DNA from 3 places in the Serratia sp. A07 genome. Region 1 is predicted to be linked to each of the others. Evidence: predicted binding sites of a transcription regulator. Region 1 holds the regulator's gene; each other region holds the start of a gene.
What was found. Region 1 encodes Fur, which represses iron uptake genes when iron is present. Its sites were predicted from a motif close to ATAATAATGAGAACNACTATCAA; they were not measured.
Positions count from the first base shown of each region.

Region 2: AC4PR2_RS16965 (isochorismate synthase) is a predicted target of Fur. The motif match lies at 1,006-1,028, and genes of this name have one in related genera.
Region 3: AC4PR2_RS17495 (TonB-dependent siderophore receptor) is a predicted target of Fur. The motif match lies at 1,469-1,491, and genes of this name have one in related genera.

Region 1 covers NZ_JBZXDO010000003.1:331,121-335,813, reverse strand. The annotation lists gene fldA (flavodoxin FldA) at 210-749, shown strand; gene fur (ferric iron uptake transcriptional regulator) at 1,079-1,525, shown strand; gene AC4PR2_RS05315 (beta-N-acetylhexosaminidase) at 1,771-4,428, opposite strand; gene chiQ (ChiQ/YbfN family lipoprotein) at 4,442-4,693, opposite strand, start outside.
Region 2 covers NZ_JBZXDO010000017.1:28,439-33,131, forward strand. The annotation lists gene agp (bifunctional glucose-1-phosphatase/inositol phosphatase) at 1-19, shown strand, start outside; gene AC4PR2_RS16960 (4'-phosphopantetheinyl transferase family protein) at 181-873, shown strand; gene AC4PR2_RS16965 (isochorismate synthase) at 1,063-2,253, shown strand; gene dhbA (2,3-dihydro-2,3-dihydroxybenzoate dehydrogenase) at 2,354-3,112, shown strand; gene rarD (EamA family transporter RarD) at 3,114-3,992, opposite strand; gene alkB (DNA oxidative demethylase AlkB) at 4,132-4,693, shown strand, end outside.
Region 3 covers NZ_JBZXDO010000018.1:42,786-47,478, forward strand. The annotation lists gene AC4PR2_RS17490 (GGDEF domain-containing protein) at 1-1,126, opposite strand, end outside; gene AC4PR2_RS17495 (TonB-dependent siderophore receptor) at 1,514-3,652, shown strand; gene AC4PR2_RS17500 (GNAT family N-acetyltransferase) at 3,702-4,163, opposite strand; gene AC4PR2_RS17505 (alpha/beta fold hydrolase) at 4,219-4,693, opposite strand, start outside.

The DNA of each region.
Region 1 (4,693 bases):
TTTTCTTCATTCTCCGGCATCGCATAAATGCGATAAAACCCCGGCGCCACTTTCTGGCATGATACGCATTTACCGGTAAGAGACTGCGCCTGTCGGCGCCCGCCCCGGAGGCGAAAGGCTCTTGCCATGGCATCATTTTAATCGGCGTCAGCGGCGGCAGTGCCGGCGTCGAGTAATGCAATTACTTGAATTTAAAGGTTATACGCGATATGGCTACTGTAGGCATTTTCTTTGGCAGCGACACTGGCAATACCGAAAACATTGCCAAAATGATCCAGAAAATTCTCCAGAAACAGTTTGGCGACGACGTCTCTGAAGTGCATGACATCGCTAAAAGCAGCAAAGAAGACCTGGAAGGGTTCGATATCCTGCTGCTGGGTATCCCGACCTGGTACTACGGTGAAGCGCAGTGTGACTGGGATGATTTCTTCCCAACGCTGGAAGAAGTCGACTTCAACGGCAAACTGGTGGCGCTGTTCGGCTGCGGCGACCAGGAAGACTACGCGGAATACTTCTGTGACGCGATGGGTACCATCCGCGACATCATCGAACCGCGTGGCGCGGCCATCGTGGGCCACTGGCCGACCAAAGGCTACCACTTCGAGGCCTCCAAAGGCCTGGCGGACGACGATCACTTCATCGGTCTGGCGATCGACGAAGACCGCCAGCCTGAACTGACCAACGAGCGCGTGGACGCCTGGGTCAAACAAATCGTCGAAGAGCTGAGCCTGGCCGATATCGTCGGCTAAGCCCCGGCACTGGCGAAAGGTTGAACAAAGGCCCTGTAAAGTGCATAGTGTGCCCACAGGGCCGTCATCGGCAGCAGGGATTGCTGCGATAGAAGCTACAGATTTGTAACTTCCCACCCCGTCACGGTAGACTGAGATATCGGTTTATCCCATCCATCAAGGCGTTGCATGCAAAACATGCAATAGTGCAATTATATCTTTGTTAACAACCGGCGGTTTCCATTTAGTACAACCGGTTCTATAATGAGACGCATTAACTCTTTGTGCCGACCGATGCCACAGGCGAGTACGCCTCAACTTGATTAGCATAGTAACAGGACTGAATTCGCATGACCGACAACAACATCGCATTGAAGAAGGCCGGCTTAAAAGTCACGCTTCCGCGACTCAAAATCCTGGAAGTACTGCAAAATCCGGAATGCCATCACGTCAGTGCGGAAGATTTGTACAAAAAACTGATTGATATGGGCGAAGAGATCGGGCTGGCAACGGTTTATCGCGTACTGAACCAGTTTGACGATGCGGGCATTGTGACACGTCACAATTTCGAAGGCGGCAAGTCCGTGTTCGAGCTGACCCAACAGCATCACCACGATCACCTGATTTGCCTGGACTGCGGCAAAGTGATCGAATTCAGCGACGAATCCATCGAAGTGCGGCAGCGTGACATCGCCAAGCAGCACGGCATCAAGCTCACCAACCACAGCCTGTACCTGTACGGCCACTGTGAAACCGGTGACTGTCGCGAAGACGAAACGCTGCACGACAAGAAATAAGCCTGACCGGCTATGAAAAACCGCCTCACACCGAGGCGGTTTTTTTATGCCTGCCGTGCAAAGGGCAAAAAAATCCCCGGACAAGCCGGGGGAAAATCATGTCATGAAATATCACAATTGCAGCGGCACTGCTACTCCACGTACTACTCTCACTACAACGTCCGCCCTACGCCGACACGCGCGGGCGAACGCATTCCCCCTTCGTTATACGGCCGCCGCCAGGGCAGCAGGCCGTTGCACCGGGCTTAGACCTTCTCGGCGCGGCTGTAGCGCTTGCCGTCCGGGCTAACCGAACGCACCTGCACCTCACCGGACACCGCAGGCTTGGCCTTGGCGTCATAGCGCTGCCACTGCTTGCCGCCGTCGGTGGAGTACTCGATGCCCAATCCCGGCAGCGCGATATTCGCCTCCAGCTTGCCGCCCGCTACGCGTGCGCCCGGCACCGGCAGACGGTAAGCGACGCCACCTTTGTCCAGCTTGGCCAGTTCACGCTGCCCCAGGATATTGGCGAAGCGCAGCCAGTCTTTCTCCAGCGTCTTGGTATCGACAAAGTGGGTTTCCCCGCCTTTGTATTCGCGGCCGGCGCGGTAGTCCTGCTCCCAACCGGCGCGGTGCCAGGCGCGTTCAGCCACCGACAGCGCGCGTGGGAAAATCATGTATTCCATCTGCGGATCGGTGCGCTGGGTTTCGCTCCACAGCTGAGCGGACAGCCCGTAGGCGCCCGGCCACGGCTTATCGCTCTTGGCGTTGAAGTGGTTGCCGTCGCGGTCGACTGAAGTTTCCGCGTTCTGCGGCATGTTATCCGGCGCGAAGCTGAACACCTTGCGCTCGTCGCTGAAGCGGGTGCCCCAGTAGTAACCGCGCTCGTCCGGGTTCACCTCGTAAGGGAAGTCCATGTAGACGTAGTCCGGGTTGGAAACCACCACTTCATACCCTTTGTTGGCCCAGTCGTTGACGCTATCGAAACCGCCCCAGTACAGGGTATCCCAGAAGTTGACGCCCACGCGCGAGGTGGCGAACGCCTTCGCGTTCTCGGCGTCTTTCAGGCCATCCTGCCAGGCCTGCATTCTGTCGATGCCGTGCGCCTTCACCAGCTTGCTGACCTCTTGGCCGAAGTAGCTCGGCAGGTGCTCCATGTCGGCCACCTTGCCTTCTTTGATCATCGTCTGGCACACCTGCGACTTGGCCCACGGTTTGTCTTCGTTGCTCTGATCGATGATGCCTTTGCCCGGCTCCGGTTTCGCCTTGTCGGTGTAGCCGGCGCCCAGGCGAATGTTTTTCGCTTCGTCGCCGCCGAAGTGCCAGGTCTTGATCGGCTGGCCGGCCTCTTTATGCATCTGGGCGATCTCGCCGATCACCTTGTCGACAAAACGCTGGGAAGAATCCAGGCACGGGTTCAGGTAGCTCTGGCGGTTAAAGAACTGCACGGAGGTGGTGTTGGAGGTATCGGTCGGATCCACCAGGCGGAATTCGTTGGCCTCCTGCTCTTTCCCGGCGGCATGCAGCTTTTTATAGCGCGCTTCCATCGAGACCACCGCGGCGCGGGCGTGTGCCGGCATGTCGATCTCCGGGATCACCTCAATCTGGCGCGCCTGGGCGTATTTGATGATGTCGATATAGTCCTGACGGCTGAAGAAGCCGCCGTAGACGTCCGGCCCCTGGCCGTACTGCGGCAGCAGGCAGGTGGTTTCGCTCAGATCGTGGCAGCGCTGGCCGCCGACCTCCGTCAGCTCAGGCAAACCGGGGATCTCGATGCGCCAGCCTTCGTCATCGCTCAGGTGGAAGTGGAATTTGTTGAGCTTGTAGGCCGCCATTTGATCCAACAGGCGCAGCACCGCGTCCTTCTTATGGAAGTTGCGCGCTACGTCGAGGAAAATGCCGCGATACTGGAAGCGCGGCGCATCGCTGGCGTCCAGCGTGGCGATCTTGCCGCTGCCGTCGCTCGGCACTAACGACAAGATCGACTGCAGCCCGTAGAACACCCCGGCCTGATCGAAGCCGATCACCCGCGCCTCTTTCTTGCCGATTTTCAGCTCATAGGCGCCCGGCACCGCCATCGCGCCTTTAAACTTGCCCGGCTGGATGTCGGTCTTGATCGGATAGCCGTTGGCCTGAACCGGCACACCCAGCAGCGCGAAGCGCTGATTGACGACGTCCGCCGCCGGCTTGACCAGCGTGCTCAGATCCGGCGATACCCCTTTGCGCAAATCGACGTCCTGCGCGTGAACCTTCACCTGCATCGGCGTCGGCACGATCTGGCCGCGCAGCGCGCCGGCAGGCAGCGTCTGCAGATCGGCATTGCTGACAAAGCGCGAAGCCGGCGTCATCAGAATGTTTTTGTCGTCCTTGGTGCGCTTCCACTGGTCGCCGGTGAACGGCGCCACAAACTGGTCCAGGTTTTCGGTGTCGGTATTCGCCAGCATTTTCGGCTTGGCGTCGCCGGACGTGGCATACCAGCGCGGCAGGAAGTCGTTTCTGAACAGCTGCCAATATTCGGCGACCACCGGGATTTCCACCGCCTTACCGGCCGGGAAGCCGCTGAATTTGGCGGTCGGCTCCAGCTTGTACAGATCGCCGGTGAGGTGAGCAATCTTGAACTGGTCGTTGTCTACCCGCAGGGTCTGGCGCGGGCTGTGGAAATAGATGACCCAGTCTTTACCGTCGATCGCCTGGCCGTCGTTGCTGAGGGTGAACAACACCCGGTTGCATGAGGCCCAGTCGGCGCCCAGCGCCGCGCAATCCACGCCGTTTTCGCCGGCGCGGTTATCCAGCATTTTTACGTTCAGCTTCAGCTGGCTCAGCTGATCCACCAGCTGTTGATCGGCCATGGCGTTTCCCATGCCGCCCAGAAATCCCATCGTTGCCGTCAACGCGGCTAATGCGCTCAGTTTGAATGCGTTCATGTTCTTGTCCTTCTTAATTATTGTTATCGCGAATTTCTTGCCACAGCTTGCCGCACTTGGCGTCGTAAGCCTGACCGTTACCGCTGTGCACCGCCATAATGCAGTTCTGATAATCCATCACCCGCACCGTTTCCTGCGCGGCGAACTGCTGGTGCTGCTTCTCTTGTTTCAGCACGTTCAGCACCGCCTTACAGGGTTGCAGACGCTCCGGCGAACCTTCGGCGGTGTTGATACAGGCGCTGTAAGCCTGCTTCAATTTGGCGTC
Region 2 (4,693 bases), on a different contig from region 1:
CATGAAAGGCATCTTGTAATGCCCAGCCTCTCTCCCGCGCGCGGGGGAGAGGCCTCTCCCCATCCCGGCTAACGCGCCGCCACGCAGGCCTTAACGCCATTTATTTTGCCCAGGGTCATTGTTGCAGGCCGTTTCGGGGGCTAACATCATCAGCCTGCCTGCTTATCATGGATACCGCCGTTGCCCACTTTTATCCGCAATATCGAATTTTTCACGCCGGACGGCTATCCGGGCCAGGTGGCGCGCTGCCATTTTGCGCTGGCGGAGTATCGCGACGAGCGTTTTCCCGAGGCGGGCTTTGCGCTGCCGGATCATCTGGCGCGTGCGGTGCCGAAGCGCCGCGCGGAGTATCTGGCCGGGCGTGTTCTGGCGCGGCAACTGTTGGCGCCGCTCGGTTTTGCCGACTTCACCCTGGCGCGCGGCGAAGATCGCGCGCCGCAGTGGCCACCGGGCATCGCCGGGGCGCTGAGCCATAATTCGGATACCGCGCTGTGCGCCGTGCACCGCGAGAGTGGGCTGGGCGGCGTGGGGCTGGATGTGGAGACGCTGCTCTCCGACGTGCGGGCGGAGGAGCTGTGGGGGGCGATCGTTTCCCCGGCGGAGCGCGAGACGTTGCTGCGCGAGGCGTTGCCGTTCAATGAACTGCTGACGCTGACGTTTTCCGCCAAAGAGAGCCTGTTCAAGGCGCTTTATCCGCAGGTGCGCTGTTACTTCGATTTTCTCGATGCGCGCATGGTCGCCGTGGATATGCAGCGGCAGACGTTTGTATTAGCGCTGCTTAAGACGCTGACGCCAAATTGCCCCGCCGGCCGCCGGTTTAACGGGCGTTTTTGGCGTGAAGGTGACGACGTCACGACTTTTATTTTCTGCTAAAACACAATAATAACAGTGTGTTATTTCTTACTTTGCCGTAACGCGGATTTGCCGCAGCGGGCGGAAAGATTCATTCATCGGAGATTGACCCACGGTGGGGATCCGGTGTAATTTATCCTCCTTTTATGGCTAATGATAATTATTCGCATAAACATTATCATTGGTAAGGCGCAACAAAGGAGTGGTCTAGTGGCGACACTGACGACAGAAAACCAAACCTTCCCCGGGTTTGTGTACGCCGAACAATCGACCTTTTTGTACCGGTCCGAATTCCGTTCCCTCTCCGCCGACGGTGTGTTCGAGCGTATCGAGACGCCGGCGTTCGGCGGTGAGCAGGAAGGCAGCGCGCTGGCGCAGCATATCCGCCAGGCGCTGGCGCGCGCCAAAGCCGCCGGCCAGGAGACGCCGGTGGTGGTGGGCGCCATTCCGTTCGATACGCGCCGGCCTTCCAGCCTGTACGTGCCTGAAAACTGCCAGTTTGTCGCCAACGACAGCTTTACCCGCGCCGCGCGCCCGATGCTGCAACAGCCGCATCGCCTGGCCGCCTGCACCAGCATTCCGGACGAGCCGCGCTTCAAGCACGCGGTGGCGGAAGCGGTCAGCCGCTTTAAACAGGGCAAGCTGGACAAGGCGGTGCTGTCGCGCATCCTCGACATCGAGCTGGAGCAGCCGGTGGCGGGCCACCAGATCCTCAATAACCTGATGGTGCAGAACCCGACCGGTTATCACTTTTCCCTGCCGCTGGCCGATGGCGGCGTGCTGATCGGCGCCAGCCCGGAACTGCTGATCCGCAAGCAGGGCGGCGAGATCCACACCAATCCGCTGGCGGGCTCGGCGCGCCGTCAGGACGATCCGCAGCAGGATCGCCTTGGCAGCGAGCGCCTGATGCGCTCGACCAAAGACAAATACGAACACAAGCTGGTGATCGACGACATTCGCCGCCACCTGGCGCCATTGTGCGCCAGCCTGAGCGTGCCCAGCGGCCCGTCGCTGCTCAGCACCGGCACCATGTGGCACCTGTCCACCCGCATTCGCGGTGAGCTGCTGAACCCGAATCTCAACGTGATGCAGCTGGCCTGCCTGCTGCATCCGACGCCGGCGCTGTGCGGCTTCCCGACCGAGAGCGCCCGCCAACTGATCGCCGATCTGGAACCGCACGATCGCGGCCTGTTCAGCGGCATCGTCGGCTGGTGTGACGCCAACGGCGACGGCGAGTGGGCGATCGTCATCCGCAGCGGCCTGCTGCGCGGCAACCGGGTGAGGCTGTTCGCCGGCGCGGGCATCGTCGCCGCTTCGACACCGCAGTCCGAGTGGATGGAAACCGCCGCCAAACTGGGCACCATGCTCAACGCTTTCGGCCTGAACAGCGGCGCGCTGTAGGCCTCTTTGCGGCGCAGTGCGCGCCGCGTCATACGCTTTCGCAGGAGACAACGATGAACAACAACATGACCCGGCAGCGTGCCCGGATGGCGGTGTGCGCATGAGCATTCAAATGGATTTCACCGGCAAACGCGTGTGGGTGACCGGCGCGGCGCGCGGCATCGGCGAGCAGATCGCCCGGCATTTTTTGACGCAGGGCGCCGAGGTGGTGGGATTTGACCGCGAGTTCGCCAACCCGGATCTGCCTTACCCTTGCGTGACGCTGGACATCAGCCGGCCGGAGCAGGTGGAGGCGGTGTGCCGCCAACAGCTGGCGGAGAACCCGCGACTGGACGTGTTGGTCAACGCCGCCGGCATTCTGCGCATGGGCAATACCGAAGATCTGAGCGTGGATGACTGGCATCAGTGCATCAACGTCAACGCCTCGGGGGCGTTTTACCTGTTCCGCGCCGTGCTGCCGCACTTCAAGGCGCAGCGCAGCGGGGCGATCGTCAGCATCGGCTCCAACGCCGCGCACGTGCCGCGCGCGCAGATGGCGGCCTACTGCGCCTCGAAGGCGGCGCTGACCAGCCTGAACCACTGTGTGGGGTTGGAGATGGCGCCGTTCGGCGTGCGCTGCAATCTGGTGTCGCCGGGCTCGACCGACACGCCGATGCAGCGCGGCATGTGGCAGACCGACGACGCGCAGCAACGCACCATCGCCGGCTTCCCCGAGATGTTCAAGCTGGGGATCCCGCTGGGCAAAATCGCCCGCCCGGATGAGATCGCCAACGCGGTGTTGTTCCTGGCCTCCGATTTGGCCAGCCACATCACCATGCAGGACATCGTGATTGACGGCGGCGCGACGCTGGCCGCCTGAGTCAGACCCGCTGGCGGCGCAGCAGGTGCTGTGCGCCCTCCGCCGCCAGCAGCAGCACCGCCAGCCAGATCGCCAGATAGGTCGGCCATTCGCTTTGGCCGATGCTTTCGCCGAGCAGCAGCGCGACGATCACCAGCAGCACCGGTTCCACATAGCTCAGCAGGCCGAACAGGCTGAACGGCAGCAGGCGGCTGGCGAGGATGTAGCACACCAGCGCCACGGCGCTGATGACGCCGAGCAGCGGAATGCGCCAATACAGCTCGGCATTGATCTGCAGCGCCGCTGCGCCGCCGTCGCCGAAGGCGAACCAGGCCGCCGCCGGCAGCATCAGCGCCAGCTCGCACCACAGCCCGCCGAGATTGTCGGTGCCGAAACGCCGCCGCAAAATAAAGTAGAGCGGATAGCCCAGTGCCACCACCAGCGTCGGCCACGAGACGCCGCCCGCCTGATACAGCTCATTGCCCACCCCCACCATGGCGCACGCCACCGCCAGCTTTTGCAGCAGCGACAGCCGATCGCGGTAGATCAAACGGCCCGCCAGCACCATGGTCAGCGGCAGCAAAAAATAGCCGAGCGACACGTCGAGCGCCTTGCCGTGCAGCGGCGCCCACAGGAACAGCCACAGCTGCACCCCCAACAGCGCCGAGGTGAGCAGCAGGCCCTGCAGGCGCTGCGGCCGTTGGCCGATCCAGGCCAGCGTGTCGCCCACCTTGCGCCAATCGCCGGACAACGCCATAAACAGCGTCAGGAACGGCAGCGTCAGCAGCGTGCGCCAGCCGTAGACCTGCTCGCCGTTCAGCGGGGTGAGGGTAGAGGTGAAGTAATACATCGCGCCGAACAGGATGGAGGCGACGACCGAAAGAGTGATGCCCTTAATCACACGCATTCCTGGTGAGTGATTGATTTTATGGCGGCTACTGTAGAGAAATTTGCCGCCAACGACAATGGCATTGCCGGGCGCTGGACAATCGGCGGCGGCGGGTTACAATGATCACTGTGTATTCATACAGGCTTTGGCGATGACAATCGATCTTTTTGAAGACGCGCTGCCGCCGCCGTGGCGCGAAGAGATCGCCCCCGGCGCGGTGGTGATGCACGGCTTCGTGCGCGATCACGGGCCGGAACTGCTGGCGGCGGTGCAGGGCGTCGTCGCCCAGGTGCCGTGGCGGCATTTGACCACCCCCGGCGGGCACGTGATGTCGGTGGCGATGAGCTGGTGCGGCAACGGCTGGACCAGCGACAGCCGCGGTTACCGCTATTCGGAACGCGACGCGCGCAGCGGTAAACGCTGGCCGGCCATTCCCCCCATCCTGATGGCGCTGGCGGACGAAGCCGCGCAGCAGGCGGGATTCGGCCCCTTCGTGCCGGATTCTTGCCTGATGAACCGTTACGATCCGGGCAGCAAGCTGTCGCTGCATCAGGATAAAGACGAGCACGACTTCGGTGCACCGATCGTCTCGGTGTCACTCGGGCTGCCGGCGGTGTTTCAGTTCGGCGGGCTGCAACGCAGCGACCGGGCGCGGCGCATCCCCTTGGCGCACGGCGACGTGGTGGTGTGGGGCGGCCCGGCGCGGCTCTGTT
Region 3 (4,693 bases), on a different contig from region 1:
GATCGGCGGCGATCGCACGGGTAAACGCCATCAGCGCCTGATCGCCACCGGCGTGGCCGAAACGGTCATTGATCGATTTGAAATAGTCGATGTCGAGCATCATGACGCACACCAGCTCGCCTTTCTGATCGATCACCCGCTCGCCGCGCTGCATAAACGCATTGCGCGTCAGCACGTGGGTCAACGCATCGTGATTCGCCACGTGCTCCAGCGTGCGCAACAACGCGTTGCGCGCATAGTTCATGCTGGCGACGGCGATCGGCCCCAGCGCCAGCAGCGCGATGCCCAGGCGCATGGATACCGCGTTCTGCAGCACCTTCATGTCGAGCGTGGTGCTAAGCAACCCGAAATCGATCGCCAGATGGCACCACAGCACGTAAACCAGCACCGCGATCATGGTGCTGAACAACGAAAAGGACATCGCCAGCCACAGCAGCACCGGCATCGGGAAGATCACCGCGCCGGGGCCGCCGATCAGCACGCTGCAGACCGCCGCCAGCGCCAGCAGCGCCAACACCGCCAGTTTCCCCCCCGCCTGCGGCCATTGGCTGCGCTGTATCAACATGGCGCAGGCCGCGCGCAGGCGATGTCGCCAATCGGCGGGAAACACCAGAATGAACGGCATCAGCGTGACGTAGTTGGTGAATTCAGATGAGAACCACAGCGCCAGGGAGGTCAAATAGGGCCTGCCGAACAACCACTGCGAGGCAACGGCCCCCACCAAGCCGGTAGCGGCGGCGGCGGCCAGGCAGATACCGAACAGATACATGCTGGACGCGCCGCGTTGCAACATGCGCGCCGGCGGCGACAGCCGCATGAACAGCAGATAGCCCACCACCACGCCGGCCAGATTGGCGGCGTTCAGCAGCAGCGCTTTCTCCAACGCACTGCCGGTCAACAGATCCGCCGCCAGGTAGCCCAGCACCGCCATCCCCCAGCCGGCGCGCGTCGCCCACTGCGGGCGGCGCACCAAAACGGCCAGCAGCACGGCGTTAGCCGGCCAGAATATCGCCAGAAAACTGCCGGGCCGGCTCACGATGCCCAGCAGACACAGCGCGAACACCAGCAAAAAAATGCTGAGCGCGGGCCAGATTTTCCGGGTATCGGACAACGAGGTGGTTTGCATCTTGGATCCAGAGACTTCCGCTAGCGTAAGGTGACAGTCTTTGCGTGTCACAACCGTCGACGATGAGGAGAAGATAAACGGCCGACCCGCCTATTATTGCCAGTTTTGCCGGTCCGGACACCTGTTTATTCATCAAGGAAAAATATATTTGTGTATCAATATATTGACGACATTCGCCTATCTGGCGCAGAAACTGCCAAGGCATCCCGGCCGTCTTGATCATTATGGTCAATTCGTCGGATTTTTACCGGTAAAACCGCCGTCTTTTTCCTTGATGACAAAATATAATCGGGCAATGCGCGGATCTCTCCTTTGCCCTCTATCCAAGCCCATTAAACGATAATTATAATGATAATCGTTATTATTTATTATTTACCATGGAATGATATGCACCAGTCAGTTCTTCGCCGCCCCAACAAAAACAAAAAAAATCACGTTTTCCGCTCGCTGCCCCTGATCGCCGGCCTGTTTCCCGCCCTGACGATCGCCGCCGCGCCCGACGCAAAAAAGGAAGACGCCATCACGGTGACCGCCACCGCCCTGCCTGCCGGCAGCTATAGCGCCGATACCGCCTCAACCGGCAGCAAAACCGCCACGCCAATCGGTGAACTGCCGCAATCGGTCAGCGTCGTCACCTCACAGGTGATTGACGACTTCCAGGTCAAAAGCGTCAATGACGCGATGAAATTCGTCAGCGGCGTCACCCAGGGCAACACGCTCGGCGGCACCGAGGATGGCTTCGTCAAACGCGGCTTTGGGGTTAACTCCGACGGTTCGGTGTTCATCGACGGCGTGCGCAGCAACCAAGGGCTGAGCATGGACGCCACCACCGATCGCGTCGAGGTGCTGAAAGGTTCCGCTTCGCTGCTGTATGGCATCCTCAGCCCCGGCGGCGTCATCAACCTGATCAGCAAAAAACCGCAGTATGACTGGAACACCCGCATTAGCGGCGCCACCAACAGCTTCGGCGGCGGCAGCGGCAGCGTCGATGTGACCGGCCCGCTGGGCGGCGGCTTCGCCTTCCGCCTGATCGCCGAGCGACAGCACGAGGATTACTGGCGTAACTTCGGCAGCGACGAACACACGCTGATCGCTCCTTCACTCAGCTGGTTCGGCGACCAGGCTTCCTTTAACATCGCCTACAGCGAGTACAAATACGACATTCCTTACGATCGCGGCACCGCGTTTATCGACGGCAAACCGGTCGATGTGCCCTATAACCGCCGGCTGGATGACTACGCCAACCGCGCCTGGGGCAAGAACAAACGCCTGAACGCCCATTATGAATATGCGCTGGATCCGATCTGGACCACCCGCCTCAACTACGCCTGGCTGCAACGCCGTTACGACAGCAACGAAGTGCGCGCCACCGCGATCGACACCGCGACCGGCATCGTTTCGCGCCGCGCCGACGCCAACCGCGGCTTCAATCACCAGACCGATTATTATTCCTGGGATGTGACCGGTTCGCCGGAGGTGTTCGGCATGCAACACGACCTGCTGCTGGGCGTGGACTACGAAAAGAACCAGACTTACAAGGCCTACTCCTATCGCGGCAAAGTGTCGAAGACGTTCAACATGTACGATCCGGCGTATGGCGAAGCGCCCGTCACCGACAGCACCACCTACAACGACGCATTGAGCAACCTGCGCACGACGCTGTTCAGCCGCTCCCTGTACGCCAAGGACAGCATTCATCTCTCCGACCGGTGGATTGCGGTGCTCGGCGCACGCTATCAGTCGTATTACCAGAACAACAGCAACGGTTTCCAGAAGCCGAAAAATACGCTCAATGACAAAGACGATCAGTTTTTGCCGCAGGCGGGGCTGGTGTATAAGCTGACGCCGAACCTGTCTCTGTACGGTAACTACAGCCGTTCCTTCACGCCGTCCACCGCCATCGACGATAACGGCAACGTCGCCACGCCGGAAACCGGCACCACCTATGAGGTGGGCGGCAAATGGCAGATCGCCCCGGCGTTCGACGCCACGCTGGCGCTCTATCGTATTGATGAAAGCAATATGTCGATCTTTATCAACGGCGTGACCCGCAGCATTCCCAAGGCGCGATCCACCGGTGCTGAACTGGAGTTGAACGGCGAAGTGGCGCCCAACTGGGATCTCACCGCCAACTACAGCTACGACAAAACCGAGATCGTCGAAGACAACCTCAATCCGGCCAACGTCGGCAACCGGCTGGTCAACGCCCCGACCAACATGGGCGGCCTGTATCTCAGCCACCGCATGACGCTGCCGGTGGTGCCCGGCGAGGTGCGCGTGGGCGGCGGTGCGCGCTATGTCGGCCGCCGCGCCGGCGATCCGGAGAACAGCTTCACCATGCCGGCCTACACCGTGGCGGATGCCTTTGTCGCTTGGGACAGCAAGCTGCTTGGCAAACATACTCAGCTGAAACTGAATGTGAAAAACCTGTTTAACCGCGAATACTACGCCTCCAGCGCCGGTAACCTGCGCGTGATTGAAGGCGAACCGCGCAGCCTCAGCCTGCAGGCGACGGTCGATTTCTAACCCCCCATCTCCGGGCGCCGTTTGGCGCCCGTTTTCTTTTCGCCCGGCGTCAAAGCGCCTTGCGGTACATCACGAAACCGGGGCGCTCCGCCACCTTGTCATACAGCCGCATGGCGGTCTGGTTGGTTTCGTGGGTATTCCAATAAACCCGCGGCAACCCCAGCTGCTGCGCACGCTCGTAGACCGCCGCGATCAGCGCTCTCGCTACGCCTTTGCCGCGCACCGTCTCCGCAGTGAACAGATCCTGCAGATAACAGTTAGGCTGCAGCTGGGTGGTGCTGCGGTGCAGGAGGTAGTGCGTCAACCCGACCACCTGGCCCTGATGCTCCGCGACCAGCGCAAACATCGGTTCGTAGGCGTCGAAAAAACGCCGCCAGGTGGTCTGCGTCACCTCGTCCGGCAGCGCCGTTGCCCCCTCACGGCCGTAAAATGCGTTATACCCTTGCCACAGCGCCAGCCAGGCGGCGTAATCCCGCGCTTCCAGCGGCCTGACCACGATGCTTTCGCTCATGATGTCCTCTTCGATGATGTCAAAATACCCCGCCTCCAGCATAGAACAACGCACGTCAACGCGCAGGCGGCGGCATCACATCGGCGAGAAAATCCAACAGCGCGCGGTTGAACACCGCCGGCCGCTGCAGCGGCGCGAAGTGGCTGACGCCCGGCAGCGTCACCAGACGGGCGCCGGGAATGCTGCCGCTCAGGTAGGCAGCATGCTCGGCGCGGATAAACTCATCGTGTTCGCTGTGAACGATCGTCACCGGCACACGAATGGCCGCCAATTCCTGCGCGGTGTAGTTCGGCTGGCTGCTCATCATCAGGCTCACGGCGGCGACAAATTCATCGAACTCCTGCGGCGTAGGCGACAGCGCGGCATAGTCCTGCACGTGGCGGGCGAAGCAGCGCTCGACGATCGGGTTGGCGGCCGGCGGTTTAACGCCGCTGGGATCCATATTGCAGCCGAAGAAAAAGACGCCGTCCACCCGCTGCGGCGCCCGATGGGCGGCGATAAGCGCGACGCAGGCGCCGTCGCTCCAGCCC